2 regions of the Serratia sp. TSA_130.1 genome follow, and region 1 is predicted to be linked to the other one. Evidence: predicted binding sites of a transcription regulator. Region 1 holds the regulator's gene; the other holds the start of a gene.
What was found. Region 1 encodes PurR, which represses purine synthesis genes. Its sites were predicted from a motif close to CANGCAAACGTTTGCNTG; they were not measured.
Positions count from the first base shown of each region.

Region 2: a site for PurR is predicted at 1,576-1,593, ahead of ACUTQY_RS06665 (nucleoside-specific channel-forming protein Tsx). Genes of this name have one in related genera too.

Region 1 covers NZ_JBQZFS010000004.1:264,539-272,889, reverse strand. The annotation lists gene punC (purine nucleoside transporter PunC) at 1-1,103, opposite strand, end outside; gene punR (DNA-binding transcriptional activator PunR) at 1,227-2,183, shown strand; gene purR (HTH-type transcriptional repressor PurR) at 2,171-3,196, opposite strand; gene cydH (cytochrome bd-I oxidase subunit CydH) at 3,519-3,608, shown strand; gene sodB (superoxide dismutase [Fe]) at 3,673-4,251, opposite strand; gene ACUTQY_RS16895 (C40 family peptidase) at 4,451-5,269, opposite strand; gene ACUTQY_RS16890 (Grx4 family monothiol glutaredoxin) at 5,686-6,033, shown strand; gene rnt (ribonuclease T) at 6,102-6,785, opposite strand; gene gloA (lactoylglutathione lyase) at 6,863-7,270, opposite strand; gene ACUTQY_RS16875 (alkene reductase) at 7,604-8,351, opposite strand, start outside.
Region 2 covers NZ_JBQZFS010000002.1:10,367-18,717, forward strand. The annotation lists gene ACUTQY_RS06660 (hypothetical protein) at 298-477, shown strand; gene ACUTQY_RS06665 (nucleoside-specific channel-forming protein Tsx) at 532-1,413, opposite strand; gene ACUTQY_RS06670 (hypothetical protein) at 1,776-2,048, opposite strand; gene yddG (aromatic amino acid DMT transporter YddG) at 2,122-3,015, opposite strand; gene ACUTQY_RS06680 (APC family permease) at 3,107-4,477, opposite strand; gene ACUTQY_RS06685 (glutamine synthetase family protein) at 4,786-6,204, opposite strand; gene puuD (gamma-glutamyl-gamma-aminobutyrate hydrolase) at 6,424-7,185, shown strand; gene puuR (HTH-type transcriptional regulator PuuR) at 7,182-7,739, shown strand; gene puuC (aldehyde dehydrogenase PuuC) at 7,755-8,351, shown strand, end outside.

The DNA of each region.
Region 1 (8,351 bases):
ACCGTCACCGTCGCCAACAGCGGCTGCGCAATAAACGTCGATACCAGCATGCTCGCCACGAAACACAGCCCCAGCTGCAGCGTATTTTGCAGCGCGGCGGCTTTGCCGCTGCTGTCCGGGAACGGCATCAGCGCGTTGGCCACCATGATCGGATAGCCGGCGCCGTTGACCAGCGCCATCACGCAGAACGGGATCAGGAGCGTGGTGAGCGTCGGATTGGTCAGGGTTGCCACCAGATACAGGGCCACCATGCTGACAGCATAAGCTACCAGCAGCCACGGCAGCAGGGTTTTGCCATTGATGCGCTTGAGCGCGGCGCGGCACCCGTAACCGCCCAGCAGGAAGGCCAGCGTCTGCGGCACATAGCTCAGGCCGATGTCGCTCGGGCCGTAGCCCATATCACCGAGGATAAACGGCGAGCCGGTCAGCCAGGCGAAGAAACCGGCCGAACAGGCGGCGTACATGGCGACATTGCCACTGAATACCGGGGATTTCAATAATTGCCAAAAACTGACGCTGCTTTTTGGCGCGTCGACGGCGGGTTTTGGCCTGGCGTTCTCTTTGAGCAGCAGCGTCGGCAACAGCAACAAGGCGGTGATGGCCAGCAGCACGGCGAAGATCGCGCGCCAGCTGGCGTGGTTCAGCAGCCAGGCGCCCAGCAGCGGCGCCAGCGCCGGCGATAGCGCCACCAGCGGCATGATGGTGGCGAATACGCGGTTGGCCTGGCCTTCACGATAGCGGTCGACCACCAGCGCTTGCCAGATGGCGGCGGCGGAACAGACACCTACGGCCTGAATAAAGCGCAGTATCCAGAGCTGCGCGGCATTTTCCACCCACAGCATGCCCAGGCAGCCGAGCGCGAACAGAGTCAGGCCAATCAACAATACCGGTTTGCGTCCCAGACGGTCGGAGAGCGGCCCCCACAGCAGCTGCGCGAAGGCGAAGCCGGCCAAAAAGATGCTCAGGCTGGCGCTGACCGCGCCGGCGGAAATTTGCAGTTCCTCCCGCATGGCGCCGAAGGCGGGCAGGTACATATCGGTCGCCAGATAACCCAGCATGCTCAGGCCGGCGAGGTAGAACATAAAACCAAAGGAATTTCGCATGGTATTTCTCGTTAATATTTTAGTGTCGCAGGTTTTTAGCGCCGGCCAGTGTATCCGGCTGGATCTCTGCTTGTGAAACGGTAATATTTGCAAAGTGCTGTTAAAAAAATTGAAGGCAAAGCGATGTGGTCTGAATATTCTCTCGAGGTCGTTGATGCGGTGGCGCGCACCGGCAGTTTCAGCGCGGCGGCGCAGGAGCTGCACCGGGTGCCGTCGGCGGTAAGTTATACCGTGCGGCAGCTGGAGCAATGGCTGGCGGTGCCGCTGTTTGAGCGGCGTCACCGAGATGTGGAACTGACGCCGGCCGGCGCGCTGTTTATCAAGGATGCGCGAGCTGTTATCAAAAAAATGCTCGACACCCGCCGCCACTGTCAACAGGTGGCCAACGGCTGGCGCGGTCAGCTGAATATCGCGGTGGACATCATCGTCAAACCGCAGCGCAGCCGCCAGCTGGTGCTGGATTTCTACCGCCATTTCCCCGACGTCGAGTTGATGCTGCAACCCGAGGTGTTTAACGGCGTGTGGGATGCGTTGGTGGACGGCAGGGTGGACATGGCGATCGGCGCCACCCGCGCGGTGCCGGTCGGCGGCGGCTTCGCTTTCCGCGACATGGGGGATATGAACTGGCTGTGCGTAGTCAGCCCACAGCATCCGCTGGCGCAGCTGGCAGGGCCGTTGAATGACGATCGGTTGAGGCCGTACCCTGCGCTTTGTCTGGAAGACACCTCGCGCAATCTGCCCAAGCGCGTCACCTGGACGCTGGATAACCAGCGGCGGCTGGTGGTGCCGGACTGGACCTCGGCGCTCGACTGTTTGTGCGCCGGATTGTGCGTCGGCATGATGCCGGCGCATCTGGCGCTTCCGCGGGTGCAGCGCGGTGAGCTGAAGGCGTTGCAGTTGCAGCAGCCGTTTCCCGCCAGCCCCTGCTGCCTGACCTGGCAACAGGATAAACCGTCACCGGCGATGAGCTGGCTGCTGGCGTATTTGGGCGATGGCGAGACGCTGAATCAGGAGTGGCTGAGTGAGGCGGCACCGGAAGCCGTGCCGGCTTCCGGTAGGGAGGACGATCAGCGGCGGTAGTCGATGAACGGACCGTCGGCGACCGAACGGCGTTCGACCAGCTTCGGATGCACTTCGATCACCTGCGATTCTTCGCGCTTGCTGATGATGCGATCCAGCAGCATGGTGAAGGCCATTTCGCCCAGACGCTCTTTCGGCTGATGAATGGTGGTCAGCGCCGGGGTGAAGTAGCGGGCGTTGCGCACGTTGTCGTAGCCGATCACGGAAATATCTTGCGGCACCCGCAGCCCCAGTTCGTCGGCGGCGCAGATGGCGCCCATCGCCATGATGTCGCCGCCGCAGAATACCGCGGTCGGTCGCTGTTTCTGCGACAGAATTTGATGCATCGCCTTGTAACCGGACTCCGGCTCGAAGTCACCCTGGACTATCCACTCTTCGCGAATATCGATATGCGCTTCCTGCAGCGCCTTCATGAAGCCCTGATGCCGACCGCCGCCGGTGTTGCGCGACAGTTGGCCAGGGATAGCACCGATATCGCGGTGGCCGCGCTCGATCAGGTAACGCCCGGCCAGATAGCCGCCCTCGAACGCGTTATCGATGATGGTGTCGGTGAAGTCGCCGCGCGCGGCGCCCCAGTCCATTACCACCATCGGGATGTTGCGGTAGTCTTCCAGCATGCCCAGCAGCTGATCCGGGTATTCGGAACACATGACCAGCAGGCCGTCGACGCGCTTTTGCGCCAGCATCGCCAGGTAGGCGCGCTGTTTGTCCAGATTGTTGTGCGAGTTGCACAGGATCAGGGTATAGCCTTTGCTGTAGCAGCTGTTTTCCACCGCCTCGATCACTTCGGCAAAGTAGGGCGCTTCGCTCGAGGTGGCCAGCAGACCGATAGACTTGGTGTGATTGACTTTCAGGCTGCGCGCCACGGCGCTCGGCGAGTAGTGCAGCTCTTTGATGGCGGCCCACACGGCCGCTTTGGTCTCTTCGGCGACGAAACGAGTCTTATTGATGACGTGCGAAACGGTGGTGGTGGAAACGCCCGCGCGTTTGGCCACATCTTTAATCGTTGCCATGTAAGGAATGACTCCTGAACTCACATGTTTACAGCATGTAAGTGTGATGTTAATCGTTTGCCTACGTAGATCCTTCTCCAGAGAAGCGAAAACTGAGTTTTTAGTGTTGAAGTCGTCAGCGCTTAATCAGGAGGGGCATGAATGCCGGTACGCAGTTGTGAACTGCGAATTTTGTCGCATATTGAACAAAAGTGGAAGAGGTAATCGAGATTATAAACCGGGAAATGATAACAAGATTTTATCGGCGAACTGTGGGAAAATGATTTGACGTACTAATTGTGCGCCTTTTATCCTTAGGAAAGCCCATTTTAAAGGAGTTGTCATGGATACCGATCTGAAGATGTCGCTGTTCACCACCGTTTGCGCATTGGCGATGATCATCGCTTTCAGCTTTGTCGCCGCGTTGAACTGATTTCCCGCCAGTTTTAAAAAAGGCGCAGCCAAGCTGCGCCTCATCACTTAGGCAAGGCCTGCGCTTACGCCAGGTTTTCCGCTGCGAAGGTCCAATTGACCAACGCCCAGAAGTTTTCCAGGTATTTTGGACGCGCATTGCGGTAATCGATGTAATACGCGTGTTCCCACACGTCAACGGTCAGCAGCGGTTTGTCTTCACCGGTCAGCGGGGTGGCCGCGTTGGAGGTGTTGACGATCGCCAGCGCGCCGTCCGGTTTTTTCACCAGCCAGGTCCAGCCGGCGCCGAAGTTTTTCACGGCGGCATCGGTGAACTGCTCTTTGAACGCAGCGAAAGAGCCGAAGGATTTGACGATCGCCGCCGCCAGTTCGCCCTGCGGTTCACCGCCGCCCTGTGGTGACAGGCAGTGCCAGTAGAAGGTGTGGTTCCACACCTGCGCGGCGTTGTTGAACACGCCGCCGTTAGAGGTCTTGATGATCTCTTCGAGCGATTTGCCCTCGAACTCGCTGCCTTTCACCAGGTTGTTCAGGTTAACCACGTAGGTGTTGTGGTGCTTGCCGTAGTGGTATTCCAGGGTCTCGGCGGAGATGTGCGGCTCGAGCGCGTTTTTCTCATACGGTAATGCAGGTAATTCAAACGACATTGCTTCCTCCTTTACAGCGCCATTCGCTTCCCGCCGGGGCGAGAGTCATATGGGCCGTTTTTTATTGTGGTCATTCAATCTTAACAATTTTCATCATAAAAAACAGGAAGAAAAGCCAGAAATGCGCGTGGGGAGGTGCGATAGGCGATAGCTTGAACAGGCGGTTGCGACCGAGGCCGCAACCGCGCAGAGCAGGGAATTAACGGATGGTTTTCGGCGTCACTACGCGGCGAGCGCCGATGTAGTGGTTCTGCCAATAGTCGTTATCAAGCTGGCTGATGCGGATCTCTTCGCCGGTGCGCGGCGACTGGATGAATTTGCCGTTGCCGAGGTAGACGCCGACATGATCCGCCACGCCGCGGTTGTTAATGCGGAAGAACACCAGATCGCCGCTTTCCAGTTCGCTTTTCTTGATCGGCGCCGCGTCGCGCAGGTGATACATTTCGTTGGCGGTGCGCGGCATCTTGATTTTCACCACGTCTTTATAGGCGTAATAGATGAGGCCGCTGCAGTCAAAGCCGGTGCGCGGCGAGCTGCCGCCCCAGCGGTAAGGCTTGCCCATCTGATCCATCAGCTTGGCCATCGCGGTCTGCTTGGCGTGCTGGTAACGCTTTTTGTGCGCTGGGCTGAGTTTCAATGGTTTTTCATCACGCGCCAGCTTGGCGGTGGCCATACCGGCTTCGCGGTGGCGGCCATAGCCTTTTTTGTAGCCCTTTTTCGGCGGGGTGACTTTAATTTTGGCGGTTTTCTGCGCTTTGACCTTGGGTTTGGCGCTGACGATCTTTTTCGCGCTTTTCTCGCTTTTGACCTTGGCGGTCTTGGTTTTTTTCTCGGGGGCCGTCACTTTGGCTTTTTTGGCGGCTTTATCCGCTTTCTTTTTTCTGCGGTCATCGGGCCGCGCTTCATTGGCATGGCTTTTACGCTGCTCGGCGGCAACACGCGCCTGTGGCGCAGCGTGCGCCAAATTGAAGAAGAGCTGCGTAAACAGCAGCGCAAAGAGCGTAAGAATTAAACGCATGTCGACGTCACCAACCTTGGCCCCGAAACGGATATCGAAAGAGTTACAGTATTCCCGAATTTCGCCATATAAAACAGCGAAGAACTCATAAATAATAATCCATATTGTGAGAAAACGTTAATGACATTTTTTTTGGTTTAAAATCAGCCTGTTGATGTATAAAAAAGCGCCAGGCGGCGGTAGCGGATATAATTAAGCCGCGCCGTCATCGCGGCGCAATATATTAGTGAAATGGTCGGATTAAAAATGTTATTCTCAACGTATGTTTTGACCGGAATGACGTGGCCGGTGAAACGCGATCGGCGGCGGGCGAATATCCTTGCAAAAGATGGCGTTTTCTTGCGACTGTTCCAGCCGCTACAATAGCCCGCGTGATGCATGTTGTAGCCATGAAATGTGGCTTGAGGAAGCAATAAATGACGACGACACTTGAAAAAATTCAGCACCAGATCGCTGAAAACCCGATTCTGCTGTACATGAAGGGTTCGCCAAAGCTGCCGAGCTGCGGCTTCTCCGCGCAGGCTGTGCAAGCGCTGTCCGCCTGCGGTGAGCGTTTCGCCTATGTGGATATTCTGCAAAACCCGGACATCCGCGCCGAGTTGCCAAAATACGCCAACTGGCCGACTTTCCCGCAGCTGTGGGTAGACGGTGAGCTGGTCGGCGGTTGCGATATCATCATCGAAATGTATCAGCGCGGCGAATTGCAGCAGCTGATCAAAGAAACGGCAGAAAAGTATAAAGCGCAGGAAGACCAGCAGTCTTAATCGACAGACTTGCGGTTATCGCGTAACGGGCGGCGCCAGTGCAAACTGGGCCGCCTTTTTTATTGGGCCTATTCGGCGAGATCGCCGGCGGGCAGCGGCCAGCCGCCGAGACGCTTCCAGCGGTTAACCAGCTCACAAAACAGCAGGGCGGTTTGTTCGGTGTCGTACAGCGCGGAGTGCGCCTGGCTGCTGTCGAACGGCATGCCGGCGGCGATGCAGGCTTTGGCCAGCACCGTTTGCCCCAGCACCAGGCCGCTCAGCGCAGCGGTGTCGAAGGTGGCGAACGGATGGAACGGATTACGCTTCAAACCGGCGCGTTCGGCCGCGGCCATCAGGAAGCTGTGATCGAAGTTGGCGTTGTGCGCGACGATAATGGCCCGGTTGCAACCGCGATCCTTGAGCCCTTTGCGCACCGCTTTGAAAATGGCGTGCAGCGCGTCGTATTCGCTGACCGCACCGCGCAGCGGGTTGTGCGGATCGATGCCGTTAAACGCCAGCGCTTCCGGTTGCAGGTTGGCGCCCTCGAAAGGCTCCACGTGGAAGTGCAGGGTTTCGTCGCGCTGCAGCCAGCCGTCTTCATCCATTTTCAGCGTCACGGCGGCGATTTCCAGCAGCGCATCGGTATTGGCGTTGAAGCCGGCGGTTTCAACATCTATTACTACGGGATAAAACCCACGAAAACGACCACTCAGGGCGTTAAGATCACTTTTTTCGGCCATCAGTTTCTTATCTTCATCGAATGCAGCGCGCATTATGGCAAATTTTGCGCCCGGTTGCAGGCGCTATCGCGCGGAGAATCAGCGGGGCGCAGGCGCGCCCCGAGAGAGGCTTAGTGGCCGAGGCCTTGGCCGGCGTGTTTGTTTTCGATCAGCTCGATTTTATAACCGTCCGGATCTTCAACGAACGCGATCACCGTGGTGCCGCCTTTCACCGGGCCGGCCTCACGGGTGACGTTGCCGCCGGCGCGGCGGATGTTGTCGCAGGTGGCGGCGACGTCGTCCACGCCCAGCGCCAGGTGGCCGAAGGCGGTGCCCATGTCGTAGCTGTCGGTGCCCCAGTTATAGGTCAGTTCGATAACCGCGCCTTCGCTCTCTTCCGTATAGCCGACAAAAGCCAGCGAGTATTTGTACTCCGGGTTTTCGCTGGTGCGCAGCAGGCGCATGCCTAATACCTTGGTGTAGAAGTCGATGGAGCGTTGCAGATCACCGACGCGGATCATGGTATGGAGTAAGCGCATAATTCCTCTGAATTGACTGTGCCGTGGCAGACGGCGGGTGGATTGAAGCACAAGCGAGTATAGCCTTGTCCCGCAAGGGAATTCAACGTGACGAGTTAGTGACGATGTCACTTTTTGCCCCCTCGCCATGGGTGTTTAAATATTGATCGAGTGTACCGATCGATACGAAGTAATTGATCTGCACAATCAATTATCAATTCCGCGCGTAACCGTGTAGAAATTGACCTGTAGCAGATAACAACACCAGGGAACGTCGGCCCGCCTTGTGCGGGCCTTTTTGCGTGCATAAAAAAACGGCCAGGCGGTTGCGTGGCCGTTTAGGGTCAGGACGGGTTACTTCGTCAGAAACGGATAGTCGGTATAACCTTCGGCGCCACCGCCGTAGAAGGTTTCCGGCTTAGGTTCGTTGAGCGGGGCGTGTTGACGGAAACGCTCGACCAAATCCGGATTGGCGATGTAGCTACGGCCAAAGGCCACCGCGTCGATGAAGCCTTTTTCGATCAACGCTTCGGCTTTTTCAGCGGTGTAGGCGCCGGCGCCGACGATCACCCCTTTAAAGTGGGCGCGCACCGAGTCACGGAAGGCGTCGGAATACGGTTTGCCGCCGGCCCAGTCCGGTTCGGAGATGTGCAGATAGGCGATGTTGCGTTTGTTCAGCTCTTCCACCAGGTACAGCGCCGCTTCTTCCTGATCTTCACCGTTGTCCAGGCCGTTGAACGGCCCCAGCGGCGAGATGCGGATGCCGATGTGCTCGGAGCCCCATTCTGCGATGGCGGCGTCGACCACTTCCAGCGTCAGGCGGGTGCGATTCTCGATGCTGCCGCCGTATTGATCGGTACGCTGGTTAGACGCCGGAGACATGAACTGGTGCAGCAGATAGCCGTGAGCCGCATGCAGCTCGATAAAGTCGAAGCCGGCTTCACGCGCGTTGGCGGTCGCCTGGCGGAAATCGTTGACGATGCCCGGGATCTCGCTGGTTTCCAGCGCGCGCGGCGTAGAGGTCGGTACGCGCACCCAGGCGCCGGTTTCGTCACGCACGGTGGTGCGGGTGTCTGCGTTGATCGCCGAAGGGGCGACCGGC
Region 2 (8,351 bases), on a different contig from region 1:
AATCTACCCCCGATTTTTCTTGAAGAAAAATAAGCCTTCCGCTAGCGTGGGACGGTAACAAAAAAGAGTTAGCGTGCTCTTTTTCGTCGCACCTCAAATCTTATTCTTATCATCCAGAATGATAATATCGAACACTTCCCGCCTTTCCGTGCGGGATTCTTTTTCCCACCGGCGTCGCCCCTATTTGGTGCTTTATGTTGAGATTTCGTTGCCGATAATTTACATTCGCTGTCTGAGAAACCTTAACCTCCCGCGGTGGCCAGGCTGGCAACGGGTGGGCGTTCAGGAGCAAAAGACGTGCAAATGACCCTCATGGAATACATCACTCGGCACTTTAACGGCGATCTTCATCGTTACGCGCAGTCGGAAGGCGTCAGCCGTGAACAAATCATTAGTTGGATAAATAATGAATGTCACGTGATCAAAGGCAGGCTGTTTATGCCGGTGAGGCATCTCCCGGTAGAACAAGCCCAGTGATGACGAAAAAAAACCCCGCCAGGCGGGGTTTTCTGTTTCTGATAACGCGGAAAATCAGAAGTTATAGCCGACCACGAGGTAGTAACCCCAACCGGTAGACTTGATCGGGCCCTGCGGCGTGCCGATCTCCGCGCCATCCTGCCACTGACCGCCGTTATGGAAATAACGCGCCACGAAAGAATAGTGCCAGTGATCGTAGTTCAGCGCCAAAATATGGCTGGAGGCGATAGAGTTGCTGGTGCGCACCTGTTTGCCGGTGCCGTCAACCCAATGGCTGTCCTTGCCCAGATCGGAACCGAAATCGAAGTTGGTGAAGCCGATGTAGCTCAGATTGCCGCCCCACACCTGGGTCAGCGGCACAAAGTATTTCACCTTGAAGCGGTAACCGTCCCAGCTGTTCTCGTTGGCGGCCTGGTAGTTTTCCCACTGGTATTTGGCATAGATGTTCATCGACAGGCTCATCGGCAGGCCGGTGTCGATATCGGTACCCAGGCCCATGTACCAGGTGTTCTGACGGCCGTCGGCGTTATGGCCCAGGTCATAGATGTAGTTGTTGGCGAAGTACCACTCTTTGAACGGACCGAAGCTCAGATCGGTGCCGGTCAGCTTGTCGATGGAGAAGCGCGGTTCAATCTCCATAAACAGCGGGGAGCCTTTGTCCCAGATGCCGCGGTCCGGGGTATTGCCCACGCCGAAGAACTTCGGCACGTCAACGTAGCCGTAGAAATCGAACCAGTCTTTCTTGGCGAAGGCTTCGTATTCGAGATACACGTCGTTATTCAGTTGCGGCCCGAAACGGGTGTGGTAGCTGCCCACCACGTTAACGCTCTGGTGCCACCAGTCGGAGACATATTGACTGTCTTTGCTATCAGCCATTGATGATGCACTGTAAGACGCTGCGAGCAGTACACCTGCTGCGAGAGCTATTTTTTTCATTTTATTACCACATGCTTAAAGGGCCATTTCCTGCCCGTTTAGAAAAGATGACAATGAGTCTGCCGACACCTGGCGTTGTCTTCACACAGAAACTCGGATGACGCGCGCATTATAGAAACCACTGACTGTAAGAATCTGTGATCCAGTTACGCATTTCGCGAATAGGTAATCGATTGCGTTCACATTTGTCAAATTATGTTTCATGCAAATTCACATTCGCTGTGATTTTTGTCATGTGTCGCGTTTTTTAGCGCAGTTTTTAAGCCAAATGACATCAGGGCGTCATCACGAGGTGGAAAAGAAAAAGCCGACGCGCAAGCGTCGGCCTTCATCAGCATCAGGAGAAAGTGCGGAACGTGAAATCAGCTTACCGCCGGCACCGCTTTGGCGATGTTTTCCTGGCGGAACGCCACCTCTTCACCGTTTTTGACCTCCCAGCTGGCGACCGGAATATCGGTTTTGGGCGCCGCCGCGACGACCGAACCGTAAATCAGCTTGTCATCGCGGCGCAAAATATAAACATCGAGCTGATATTCATGCCGCAAATTCGCCGTGGTCAGGCGCACGGTATCGCCGCGCTCATAATGATGCACGTCGATTTCAGGCTGCTGAATAAATTGAATGTCACTTCTCATTGTCGTCGTTCCTTCAGGCAACATGGCTAGTTAAATTCTAGTTCAACATTGCGGCGATGGCGGATAATTTCCGTTAATTTCCGCGAGTTGCCCGCCAACAGATCAGCGAACCCAGGGTAACCATCGCCACGCCCTGCCAGAAATTGACGGTCAGCGAGGTGTGCAGCACCAGCACGGCGAACACCGCCGACAGCACCGGGGTAAAATAGGAGACGGTCGCCAGCAGCGTCATGTTGCCGTGCAGAATGCCGACGTTCCAGGCGGCATACCCCGCCCCCATCGCCACCCCGGCGCACAGCAGCGTCACGGTCACGCCGACGCTGAACTGCATGCCGCTTTCCGCGCTGAAGGCGTACTTCAGCCACAGCGCCAGCGCGGTCAGCACGATAAACAGCACCACACCGTTGCTGCCCTGGGCGATCTTCTTGGTCAGGTTGCAATACAGCGCCCAGATCACCGCGCCGCTGAACGCCAGCGTATAGCTGAGCGGATTGCTGCGCACGTTGGCCAGCATCTGCGCCGGTGACCAGCCGCCCTCGCCGCTCATGATCCAGCCGATGCCGAACAGCGACAGCAACAGCCCCGGCAGCAGCCACCATTTCGCCTTTTGGCCGTTGAGCGCCAGCGCCATCAGCACGGTGAAACAGGGCCACAGGTAGTTGATCATGCCCACTTCTATCGCCTGCAGGCGGGTATTGGCGTAGCCGAGCGACAGCGACAGGCAGATCTCGTAGCTGACGAACAGCAGGCTGCCGACGATCAGGTAAGGCCGCGGAAAGCTGCGCCATTTCGGCACGCCAAGCGCCACCAGCAAAAACACCGCGCTGACGCTGTAGATCATCGCCGCGCCGCCGACAGGCCCCAGCCCTTCGCTGACGCTTCTGATCAGGCCAACGACGCTGCTCCACAGCACGATGGCCAACAAACCGAACAGCGTGGCACGGGTACGCGAGGGCAAAGCGGGCATAAGGCAGGTCCAATAGGTTATTTTTTATCAGGTTTTTCACTCTACTGCCGCACGCGCCAAAAAGAAAGGCGGGAAACTCCCGCCTGTGAATTTATTGCTGCGGTTGCCGCTCCAGCTGCGGCGGCGGTTGGCGAAAACGCCGGGTCAGCCAGGCCAAGTAGCCGAAGCCCAGCGTCGCCCAGATCAATCCCATGGTCAGCGAGCTCTTCTCCAGATTCAGCCACAGCACGCCCACCGTCAGCGCCCCCACCAACGGCAGGAACAGGAAGTTGAAACGATCCTTCCAGCTTTTGTTGCGCCCTTCGCGAATAAAGAAGTGGCTGATCACCGACAGGTTAACGAAGGTAAAGGCCACAAGCGCGCCAAAGTTGATCAGCGCCGTGGCGGTCACCAGATCGAACGACAGCGCCGACAACGCCACCAGCCCGACCATCAGTACGTTCAGCGCCGGCGTACGCCATTTGGGGTGGATATAGCCGAAGAATTTCTCCGGGAACACGTTGTCACGCCCCATCACGTACAGCAGGCGCGACACGCTGGCGTGCGACGCCAGGCCGGAGGCCAGCGTGTTGATAAAGGTCACGCACAGGAAGATCGATTGGAACAGCTTGCCGCCGACGTACAGCGCAATCTCCGGCAGTGCGGCGTCGGGCTGATGAAAGCGTTGAATGGACGGGAAAAACAGCTGAATGAAGAACGACACGCTGATAAAGATCACCCCGCCGTACAGCGCGGTCAGGAAGATGGCGCGCGGGATCACCTTGGCGGCGTCGGGCGTCTCTTCACACAGCGTGGTGACTGCGTCAAAGCCGAGGAACGAGAAGCACAGGATAGTCGCGCCGGTAATGATCGGCAGCAGGTGCGCATTCTCGCTGAGGAACGGCCGCAGGCTCCACACCGTACCCATCCCCTCGCCGTTGTGCAGGCCGCGTACCACCAGGTAGATAAATACCAGAATGATCGCCACCTGCGCCAGTACGAACAGGGTATTGAAGTTGGCCACCAGATTGACGCTTTTCAGGTTGATGGCGGTGATCAGAATCACGAAGCCCACCACCCACACCCAGGGCGGCACCTCCGGGAACAGCGCGGTCAGGTAGATCTTGGCCAGCAGCGTGTTGATCATCGGCAAGAACAGATAGTCCAGCAGCGACGACCATCCCACCAGGAAACCGACGTGCGGGTTGATCGCCTTCTGCGCATAGGTATAGGCAGAGCCGGCGGTGGGAAACTGGCGCACCAGTTTGCCGTAGCTGATGGCGGTGAACAGCACGCCGGCCAGCGCCAGCAGGTAGGAGGTCGGCACATGGCCGTCGGTGAGGCCGGAGACGATGCCGAAGGTGTCAAACACCGTCATCGGTGTCAGATAGGCCAGGCCCATCATCACCACTTGCCACAGCTTGAGGGATTTGCGCAGCTGCGGTTTGCCCGCCTGGCCGCCGTCGATGGCTTTAGTCGTCATGGCATTTCCCCTTTTGGTCCTCTGCTGTCAACCGTGCAACGTCATTCAGAGAGGCCGCGGGGAAACTGCTGCTCAGGCGGCGGGAAAAACGGGTTGGGATCGCTGTCGGGCGGCCGGCGACCGGCCCGTCGGCACTGCGGCACAGGCAAACGTCTGCGCAGGGAGATGACTGAGTCATGGTTATTTCCTCGTCGGCGTCCTGTACGCCGTGATAGAAGAAATTCTGTACCGCAGCGCGCAGCCTCGCCGGCCACAGGAGAGCCGATGAAATGCGCCGGACGCGCGCGGTAGTCGCAGGGTGAGCGGGATCAGGCGTTTTTCAACATCCACTCGATCTCGGTTTCGGTGATCAGGCGCTCAAACTGCACCAGCTCATCGGTTTTGCAGGCCAGATAGACGTGGCTGAAGCGTTCGCCCAACAATGCATTGAGCACCGGCTGATGTTCGAACTCGTACAGGGCGTCGCTCTGGCGGATCGGGAACGGCAGCCCGTCCTGCTCCAGCCCGTTGCCGGTCACCGGCTCAGGCAGCGGCAATGCGGTTTCCAGGCCGTAGACGATGCCGGCCAGAATGGTCGCCATCACCAGATACGGGTTGGCGTCGGCGCCCGCCACGCGATACTCCACCCGGTGGTTATCGCGATCGCCGCAGGGAATGCGCAGCGCCACGGTGCGGTTGTTATGCCCCCAAGAGGCCTGGGTCGGCACATACATGCCGGGCTGGAAGCGGCGGTAGGCGTTGACGTTCGGCGCCAGCAGCGCCATCGAGGACGGCATCAGGGCGATCATGCCCGCCAGCGCCTGTTTCAGCAGCGCCGAATCTTCGCCGTCGTCATCGGCGAACACGTTGTCGCCTTGCGCATTCAGCATGCTGATGTGCACGTGCATGCCGCTGCCGGCGTGCTCCTCATACGGCTTGGCCATAAAGGTCGCCTGCATATTGTGGTTCTCGGCCACCATGCGCACCAAGCGCTTCAGCGCCAGCGCATGGTCGCAGGCCTGCAGCACATCATCGGTATGGTGCAGGTTGACCTCGAACTGCCCCGGCGACGCCTCCGCCACCGCGCCGTCCGCCGGAATGCCCTGCAAGCGCGCCAGTTCGTCGATCTCGCTCAGCACGTCGGCGAAATGATTCAGGTTATCGACGGAGTACACCTGGCTTTGGGTGTTGCGCTCCTGGGTCCCCGGTGCGCACGGCGGCTGCAGATACCCCTCCGCATCGCGTTGACGATCGATGAGATAGAACTCCAACTCTACCGCTACCACGGGGGAGAGCCCGCGCTGGCGCAAACGCTGCCACACTCGGTTCAGCACATTGCGCGGTTCAACGTCAAAGGGAGTGCCATCTTCATCCAACATGGTGAGCAGCACCTGCGCGATATATTGCGGATCCGCCGCCGACGGCGTCAGCGTGCCCGGTACCGGCACGCACACGTGATCCGGCTCGCCCAGCTCCTGCCCCAACCCGGCTTCTTCCACCACGTTGCCGAGAATATCCATCGCAAATACCGACGCCGGGAAGTAACAGCCTTTTTCCAGCTTATTCAGACCGCCGACCGGGATGCGTTTGCCGCGGAAGCTGCCGTTCAGATCGGTCAACAGGACGTCGACATGTTGGGTTAACGGATAACGTTCCAGGTACTTCTTCACTTCGCGCTGGAACGCGCTACTTCGTCTCTCTTCACTGTGCTGAACAAAGTTTTCCACTTCTACGATGTTGGTCTGCATGGTTCACCCGCCGTTTGTGTTTTGCTGTCGTCGATGTTTATTGACCGTCTTGTTCAATATAATGCCCACAAATGAAACGTAGATGAAACAAATTTGTTTTGCAAGTGTTACTTTTGGTTTGAATATTGCCCAATCGACTGCTAGATTTATAGAATATTGAACGAAATCGGCGGTGGAGAAGCTTATCGTTCATAATTTCGAACGTACCAAGGGGATAGCATGGACAATATATTTAACAGACCAGTCATTGGCGTCGTCATGTGCAGGTATAGGTTAAACGGGCACCTCACACAGACCTTGCAAGAAAAGTACCTGAATGCCGTTATCACCGCCGGCGGCTTGCCGATCGCCCTGCCGCACGCGCTGGCGGAGCCGGAAATGCTGGCAGAACTGCTGCCGCGCCTCGACGGCATTTTGCTGCCGGGCAGCCCCAGTAATGTGCAGCCGCACCTTTATGGTGAAAACGGCGATGAGCCTGACGCCGATCCTGGCCGAGACGCGTTGAGCCTGGCGCTGATCCGCCAGGCATTCGACAGGCGCATTCCCCTTTTCGCCATTTGCCGCGGCATGCAGGAGATGGTGGTCGCCACCCAAGGCACCCTGCATCGCCGCCTGTACGAACTGCCCGAGCTGCTGGAGCATCGTGAAGATCACGACCTGCCGCTGGAACAGCAATACGCCCCCGCCCACGAAGTCATCGTTCAGGAAGGGGGGCTGCTTTCGCAACTGATACCGGATTGCAACAGATTCTGGGTGAACTCGCTGCACGGCCAGGGCGCCAAAACCCTGGGCGCGAGCGTTCGCATCGAGGCGCACGCCGCCGACGGGCTGGTGGAGGCGATCAGCGTACGCGATCAGCCTTTCGCGCTCGGCGTGCAGTGGCACCCGGAGTGGAACAGCGACGAGTACGCCCTGTCGCGCCTGTTGTTTGATGGTTTCATTACCGCCTGTCGGAACTATCAAAAGGAAAAACGCCCATGAGCGACGTCAGCTTGGCACCGGGAAAACGTCTGTCGCAGATCCGTCAACAATTGGGGTTGTCGCAGCGCCGGGTCGCCGAACTGTCTGGGTTAACCCACAGCGCCATCAGTACTATCGAGCAAGACAAGGTCAGCCCGGCCATCAGCACGCTGCAAAAGCTGCTGACGGTATACGGTCTGTCGCTGTCGGCGTTTTTCGCCGAACCGGAAAAACCGGCTGAGCCGCAGATCGTGATAGACAGCGACGACCTGATCGAGATCGGCAGCCAGGGCGTATCGATGAAGCTGATCCATAACGGCGATCCGAATCGCACGCTGGCAATGATGATCGAGACCTACGAACCGGGCACCACCACCGGCGAGCGCATCAAACACCAAGGGGAAGAGATCGGCACGCTGCTGGAAGGCGAAGTGGTGCTGCAGGTCAACGGCCAGAGCTATCACCTGCAGGCCGGGCAGAGCTACGCCATCAATACCGGCATTCCCCACAGTTTCAGCAACACGTCGGCGCGCATTTGCCGGATTATCAGCGCCCATACGCCGACGACATTCTGATCAACGGAGCCAGGCATGAACTTTCACCATTTGCAGTATTGGCAACAACGGGCGCAGGCCCTGAAGATTGAGCACCAGCTGTTTATCGACGGCCGCTACCAGCCGGCCGCCGCGGGGAAACGTTTCGCCGTCGAAGATCCCGCCGGTCGCCGTGAGCTGGCGCAGGTCGCGCGCGGCGAAGCCGCCGACATCGATCGGGCGGTCAGCGCGGCGCGCGCCACCTTTGAACGCGGCGACTGGGCCCAGGCCGCGCCGGCGCAGCGCAAAGCCACGCTGCTGCGCTTCGCCGAGCTGATGGAACAGCATCACGAAGAGCTGGCGCTGCTGGAAACGCTGGACACCGGCAAACCGATTCGTCACAGCCTGCGCGACGACGTGCCGGGCGCTATCCGCTGCATCCGCTGGTACGCCGAAGCGATCGATAAGGTGTACGGCGAAATCGCCCCCACCGGTCGCGAGGCGCTGGCGCTGATCGAACGCGAGCCGATCGGCGTGGTCGGCGCCATCGTGCCCTGGAACTTTCCGTTGCTGCTGGCCTGCTGGAAGCTCGGCCCGGCGCTGGCCGCCGGCAACAGCGTGGTGCTCAAACCCTCCGAAAAGTCGCCGCTGAGC